Linked DNA regions of Phenylobacterium montanum. The protein of the gene in region 1 interacts with the protein of each later gene in a pairwise test. Links are inferred from orthologs where the notes say so. Each region holds a gene or a part of one and is shown on either strand. Other genes may lie near its edges.

Region 1 (3,796 bases):
ATCCCAGCATCGGGTGCTGATCTCCTATACCCGATGGGGAGACAGCCCCTCGGCCCTGACCGAGGACGAACGCGGCGCGATCATGCGCTATGACCGCGCCCAGGCCACCGGCTTCGACCGCGCCCAGGACGCGGCGCTCGACTGGGCCCGGCGCCAGAGCTTCAGCGTCGAGAACGTCTATATCGAGATCGACCCCGAAGTCTGATCAGCCCAATCTCAAGCTTGGCTGAACCGCCGACGCGCCTAAGCTGTCGCCTGAGAGCAGCCATGGGGGAAGACGGATGTCGTTGTCGCGCAGGGGGCTGCTCGCTGGCGCCGTAGCGGCTTCGCTGGCGGGACCGCGAGCTTTCGCCGCGCCCACGGACCCCATCGTCGTCAATGCGCTGGGCAATCTCTGGGACCCCAATCTGTCGCTCGGCGAAAAGAACCCGATCCGGCCGGGCGGCGAGGTGCTCGAGGTCGACGACCGCGCCATCGCCGACGCCAGGGCGGCGCGGCTAAGCGCCATCAACATCACGGTCGGCTATGTCGCGGGGCCGGGCGACCCGCATCAGGAGACGCTCAAATCGCTGGACCGATGGGACGGGCTCGTCGCCGGCAATGCCCGTGACCTGACGGTGGTGAACCGGGCGGCCGACATCGCGGGCGCCAAGGCGGCAGGCAAGATTGGCCTTATCTATGGCTTTCAGAATTCGGTCCAGGTCGGCGAGCAACTGCAGCACCTGGACGAATATGTCCGCCGCGGCGTGCGGGTGTTCCAGCTGACCTATAACGACAGGAACATGATGGGCGGCGGGTCGGTGGCGCCGGAGGATACGCCGCTGACGCCGCTGGGCCGCCAACTTGTCGAGCGCCTGAACAGCGCGCGGGTGATGGTCGATCTCTCGCACAGCGGCCGCCAGACCTGCCTCGACGCCATCGCCGCGTCCAAGGCGCCGATCTCGATCAACCATACCGGCTGCAGGGCCCTGACCGACCTGCCGCGCAACAAGACCGACGAGGAGTTGAGGCTGGCGGCGGAGAAGGGCGGCTTCGTCGGGATCTATTTCATGCCCTTCCTCACCCCCGACGGGCGTCCCCACGCCAGCGCCGCCGCCGACCACATCGTCCATGCGCTGGGGGTCTGCGGCGAGGACCACATGGGCCTGGGCACCGACGGCTCGGCCACCGGCGTCGATGATCTGGTCCGCTACCAGTCAGCCCTCGCCAAAGAGATCGCCGAACGGCGGGCGGCGGGTGTCTCCGCCAAGGGCGAGGGCCCGGACACCTATCCGTTCGTGGTCGATCTGCGCGGCCCCGGCCAGTACGCGACCATCGTCGACCTGCTGTCGCGGCGCGGGGTCAAGGCGGCGGTGATCGACAAGGTGCTGGGCCGCAACTTCATCGATTACGCCGCGCGGGTTTGGGGCTAGCGGCGCCGCAAATCGTCCGCCGCAAACCCTTGCTCCAGAGGCCCGCCGCTGATAAACGACGCGGCTCCGGCGAAAGCCGATCGCGCCGGCGGGCCTCTCCGCCTTCCGGCGCGTTTGGTTTTGGCCTGAAGGAGTGTAGCTCAGCTGGTAGAGCATCGGTCTCCAAAACCGAGGGCCGGGGGTTCGAGTCCCTCCACTCCTGCCATTCAATTTTCGTTTGGGCCGCCCATGGGGTCGGCCTGCAGAGTCTAGAGAGTCGAAGCCGTCTATGGCCAGAACACCAGGCGCCAGACCGCAAGCCCCCAAGGCCCGGCCCGCAAGGCCGCAGGCCCAGCCGGCTGTCGTCTCGGCCGGGTCCGCCGTTTCCAAGGCCGCCGAGGCTTCGGCTCCGAAAAAGCCGTTCAACCCGGCCCTGTTCGCGCGCGAAGTCCGCGCCGAGGCCCGCAAGATCACCTGGACCACCCGCAACGAGACCTGGATCACCTCGGTGATGGTCTTCATCATGGTGGTGATCAGCGCCGTCTACTTCCTCCTCATCGACGGGGCTCTGGGCGCGATCATGCAGGCGCTGCTCGGCTGGGCGGCCAAGGGATAAGATCATGAGCGCACAAGCCGCCGAAATCGCGACCTCCAACCCGCGCCACAAGTGGTACATCGTCCACGCCTACTCGAACTTCGAGAAGAAGGTGGCCGAGTCCATCCGCGAGCAGGCCAAGAACCAGGGCCTGGAGGGGAACTTCTCCGAGATCCTGGTGCCGACCGAGGACGTGGTCGAGATCCGCCGCGGCCGCAAGGTCAACGCCGAGCGGAAGTTCTTCCCCGGCTATGTGCTGGTGAAGATGGACCTCACCGACGAGGCCTATCACCTGATCAAGAACACCCCGAAGGTCACCGGCTTTCTGGGTTCGGGCTCCAAGCCGATCCCGGTCTCCGAAAAGGAGGTCGCGCGGATCATCGGCGCCATCGAGGAAGGCGTCGAGCGGCCCAAGCCCACCATCAGCTTCGAAATCGGCGAGACCGTGCGCGTCATCGACGGGCCGTTCGCCAGCTTCAACGGCTCCGTGGAGCAGGTTGACGAAGAACGCGCTCGCCTGCGCGTGACCGTGTCCATCTTCGGACGCGCCACGCCGGTCGAGCTCGAGTACGGCCAGGTGGAAAAGACCGCCTGACCAAACCCAAATCCGTGGGAGGGGGCGGCCACCGTAACCCCGCACCACGGCTCACCAGAGGGACGGATCGTCCGCCCCTCGAAGAGAGGACAAGATGGCAAAGAAGATACTCGGCTACATCAAGCTGCAGGTGAAGGCTGGCTCCGCCACGCCGTCACCGCCCATCGGCCCGGCTCTCGGCCAGCGCGGCGTCAACATCATGGGCTTCTGCAAGGAGTTCAACGCCCGCACCGAGAACATGCCCAAGGGCACGCCCCTGCCGACGGTGATCACCGTCTATCAGGACAAGAGCTTCACCTTCATCACCAAGACCCCGCCGGCGACCCACTTCATCAAGGAAGTCACCGGGCTGAAGTCGGGCGCCAAGACGACCGGCCGCGAGACCGTGGGCCAGATCACCCGCAGCCAGCTGCGCGAGATCGCCGAGAAGAAGATGAAGGACCTGAACGCCAACGACATCGAGGCCGCGGCCCGCATCATCGAAGGCTCCGCCAAGTCCATGGGCCTGAAGGTGGTGGAGAACTAACCCATGACCAAGATCGCAAAGCGCGTCCAAGCCTTCACCGGCGACCGCAACGCCACCCTGGCCCTGCCGGCCGCCATCAGCCAGGTCAAGGCCAACGCCAAGGCCAAGTTCGACGAGACCGTCGAGATGTCGGTCAATCTGGGCGTCGACCCGCGCCACGCCGACCAGCAGGTCCGCGGCGTCGTCAACCTGCCGTCGGGCACCGGCCGCGACGTGCGCGTCGCCGTCATCGCCAAGGACGCCAAGGCCGCTGAAGCCACCGCCGCCGGGGCCGACATTGTCGGCGCCGAGGACCTGGTGGAACGCATCCAGGGCGGCTTCATGGACTTCGACCGGGTGATCGCCACCCCGGACATGATGGCCCTGGTCGGGCGCCTGGGTAAGATCCTCGGCCCTCGCGGCCTGATGCCCAACCCGCGCGTCGGCACCGTGACCCCGAACGTGGGTCAAGCGGTGAAGGACGCCAAGGGCGGCGCCATCGAGTTCCGCGTCGAGAAGGCGGGCATCGTCCACGCCGGCATCGGCAAGGCCTCGTTCACCGACGACGCCCTGCTGGCCAACGCCCGCGCCCTCGTCGACGCCCTGAACAAGGCCAAGCCCTCGGGCGCCAAGGGCCTCTACATCAAGAAGATCTCGCTCAGCTCCACCATGGGCCCGGGCGTGAAGGTCGATACGGGTTCGGTGAACGC
Region 2 (2,919 bases), 1.5 Mb from region 1 along the record:
TCGTGCGTTGAGAGGCGAGCCGTTCGAGTTGATCCGGGGCCTGCACATCCTGGCGGTGATCGCCTGGATGGCCGGCATGCTCTATCTGCCGCGGCTCTATGTTTATCACTGCAAGGCCACGCCGGGCTCGGAGATGGACGAAACCTTCAAGATCATGGAGCTGAAGCTGCTCCGCATGATCATCAATCCGGCCATGATCATGGCGGTGATATTCGGTGGAACCTTGGCCTGGCTTGACGCCGGCCTGATGGGTCCCCACTTCTGGCTCAGCCCGTGGGCGCTGACCAAGATCGCGGCGCTGGTTGTGCTGTTCAGCTGGCACGGCTTTCTAGCCCGGGCGCGGCGCGATTTCGCCAATGGCCGCAACCAGCGCTCCGAGCGCTTCTGGCGCATGACCAACGAGATTCCGTTCGTCCTGGCCATCATCATCGTGCTGTCGGTGACCACCAAGTTCGGCGGAATCCACAGCTGAGGCGGCGCCCCCTCGGCTCACGCTCTGCTTGACCTGACCTTCGGCATGTGGTTCCGCTTGGGGCGAGGCAAGGTTCCAAACCGCGCCGCCCTTCTCCTGTCGGACCCGCGTCCTTCCGTGACGCCGCAAGGTCCGAACCTCCCCATCGGCGCCGGATATTCAACATCTCCGGCGCGACAGACCAACCGTTGGGCCCTTCTCCGGGGTCCGCATGATCGCGTGAGCGATCCAGGAACTGAGTACTATCCATGCAAGACGAAACTATCGACACCCTGATCGATCCCGAAGCCGCCGACATTCTGGGCGAAGGCCCGGACGGTGGCGAAAACGGGGCCGAGGACGGGCCCTCCGCCGCCAGCCAGGCCATCGCCGCCATGGGGCTGACGCGCATGTCGCTACAGCAGCTGAAGGAGAAGTCCTCCGCCGATCTGGTGGCCTTCGCCGAAGCGCTGGAGATCGAGAACGCCAACTCAATGCTCAAGCAGGACATGATGTTCGCCATCCTCAAGGCCCTGGCCGAGGAAGGCGTCGAGGTCAGCGGCAGCGGCACTCTGGAAGTCGTGCAGGACGGCTTCGGCTTCCTGCGCAGCCCGGAAGCCAACTATCTGGCCGGCCCGGACGACATCTATGTCTCCCCCTCGCAGATCCGCAAATTCGGCCTGCGCACTGGTGATACGGTCGACGGCGGCATCCGCTCGCCGCGCGAAGGCGAGCGCTATTTCGCCCTGGTCAAGGTCGACCAGGTCAATTTCGAGAGCCCGGAGAACGTCCGCCACAAGGTCGCCTTCGACAACCTGACCCCGCTCTATCCCGAAGAGCGGCTGACCATGGAGATCGAGGATCCGACCCTGAAGGACCGCTCGGGCCGGATCATCGATATCGTCTCCCCGCTCGGCAAGGGCCAGCGCTGCCTGATCGTGGCGCCGCCGCGGGTGGGCAAGACGGTGATGCTGCAGAACATCGCCAAGTCGATCGCCGCCAACCACCCGGAAGCCTATCTGATCGTGCTGCTGATCGACGAGCGGCCGGAAGAAGTCACCGACATGCAGCGCACGGTGAAGGGCGAGGTGATCTCCTCGACCTTCGACGAGCCGGCCACCCGCCACGTGCAGGTCGCTGAGATGGTGATCGAAAAGGCCAAGCGCCTGGTCGAGCACAAGCGCGATGTGATCATTCTCCTCGATTCGGTCACTCGCCTCGGCCGCGCCTACAACACCGTGGTCCCCTCTTCCGGCAAGGTGCTGACCGGCGGCGTCGACGCCAATGCTCTGCAGCGGCCCAAGCGCTTCTTCGGCGCGGCGCGCAACGTGGAGGAAGGCGGCTCGCTGACCATCATCGCCACCGCCCTGATCGAGACCGGCTCGCGGATGGACGAAGTAATCTTCGAAGAGTTCAAGGGCACCGGTAACTCGGAAATCATCCTCGACCGCAAGGTCGCCGACAAGCGTATCTTCCCGGCCATCGACATCCTGAAGTCGGGCACCCGCAAGGAAGAACTGATTACGCCGAAGGATATTCTGCAGAAGACCTACGTTCTGCGCCGTATCCTCAACCCGATGGGGCCGCAGGACGCCATCGAATTCCTGATCGACAAGCTGCGGCAAAGCAAGAACAACGCCGACTTCTTCCAGTCGATGAATACCTGACTGCCTTACCCCTTGCGGGGGAAGGAGGGGCCCCCGCCCGCGCAGCGGGTGGGAGGATGAGGGGTCGCGCTGACCTCTCCATCCATTCTGCGCCGCGGCGTTGCTCTATCGGATGCGCTGGTGAGACCCCTCATCCTCCCACGGCTTCGCCGCGGGCCCCCCCCTTCTCCCGCAAGGGGAGAAGGATTTTCTACGGCAGCAGCAAACTCGCGCCCGACGTCTCCCGGCTCTCCAGCGCTTCGTGCGCCCGCCGGGCATCCTTCAGCGAGAAGGTCTGGCCGATCTCGACCTTGACCTGGCCCGAGGCTACGACCTCGAACACTGCCGCCGCGCTGGCGTCGAGCTCTGGGGTCGTGGCGACATAGTCGAACAAGGTCGGGCGGGTCAGGAACAGGGAGCCGCCGCGGGCCAGCCGGGCAGGCTCGATCGCGGGGGCGGGGCCTGAGGCGTTGCCGAAGCTTACCAGCATGCCGCGCCGGCCCAGGCTGGCCAGGCTGGCTTCAAAGGTCGCGGCCCCCACCCCGTCATAGACCACGGGCACGCCCTTGCCGCCCGTGATCTCGCGCACCCGGGCGGCGACGTCTTCCTCGCGGTAAAGGATCACGTGCTGGCAGCCGTGCGCCTTGGCCAATTCCGCCTTGGCCGCGGAACCGACCGTGCCGATCACATGGGCCCCCAGGGTGGCAGCCCACTGGGTCATCAGCGTGCCGACCCCGCCGGCAGCGGCGTGGACAACGATGGTCTCGCCCGAGAGCACCGTGTGGCAGCGGCGGATCAGGAACTCGACCGTCATGCCCTTGA

The links.
Region 2: the proteins of nusG (region 1) and rho interact in binary tests that used the Escherichia coli proteins (3 or more experiments, as listed by UniProt). The link is inferred for Phenylobacterium montanum from one-to-one orthologs.

Annotation. Positions count from the first base shown.
Region 1 is NZ_CP073078.1:5,132,082-5,135,877, forward strand. What follows is about bases 1,013-3,796. They hold nusG (transcription termination/antitermination protein NusG), read left to right. Parts: upstream 1,013-2,011; coding sequence 2,012-2,581; downstream 2,582-3,796. Other genes in these bases: KCG34_RS23460 (dipeptidase), read left to right, coding at 1,013-1,412; secE (preprotein translocase subunit SecE), read left to right, coding at 1,681-2,007; rplK (50S ribosomal protein L11), read left to right, coding at 2,676-3,107; rplA (50S ribosomal protein L1), read left to right, coding at 3,111-3,796. Outside these bases: KCG34_RS23455 (hypothetical protein), read left to right, coding at 1-205; more of KCG34_RS23460, read left to right, coding at 282-1,012. UniProt on the Escherichia coli protein: Part of the processive rRNA transcription and antitermination complex (rrnTAC). The complex forms an RNA-chaperone ring around the RNA exit tunnel of RNA polymerase (RNAP).
Region 2 is NZ_CP073078.1:3,639,840-3,642,758, reverse strand. It holds rho (transcription termination factor Rho), read left to right. Parts: upstream 1-720; coding sequence 721-2,118; downstream 2,119-2,919. Other genes in the region: KCG34_RS16385 (quinone oxidoreductase family protein), read right to left, coding at 2,309-2,919; KCG34_RS16395 (CopD family protein), read left to right, coding at 68-472; hemH (ferrochelatase), read left to right, coding at 1-11. UniProt on the Escherichia coli protein: Facilitates transcription termination by a mechanism that involves Rho binding to the nascent RNA, activation of Rho's RNA-dependent ATPase activity, and release of the mRNA from the DNA template.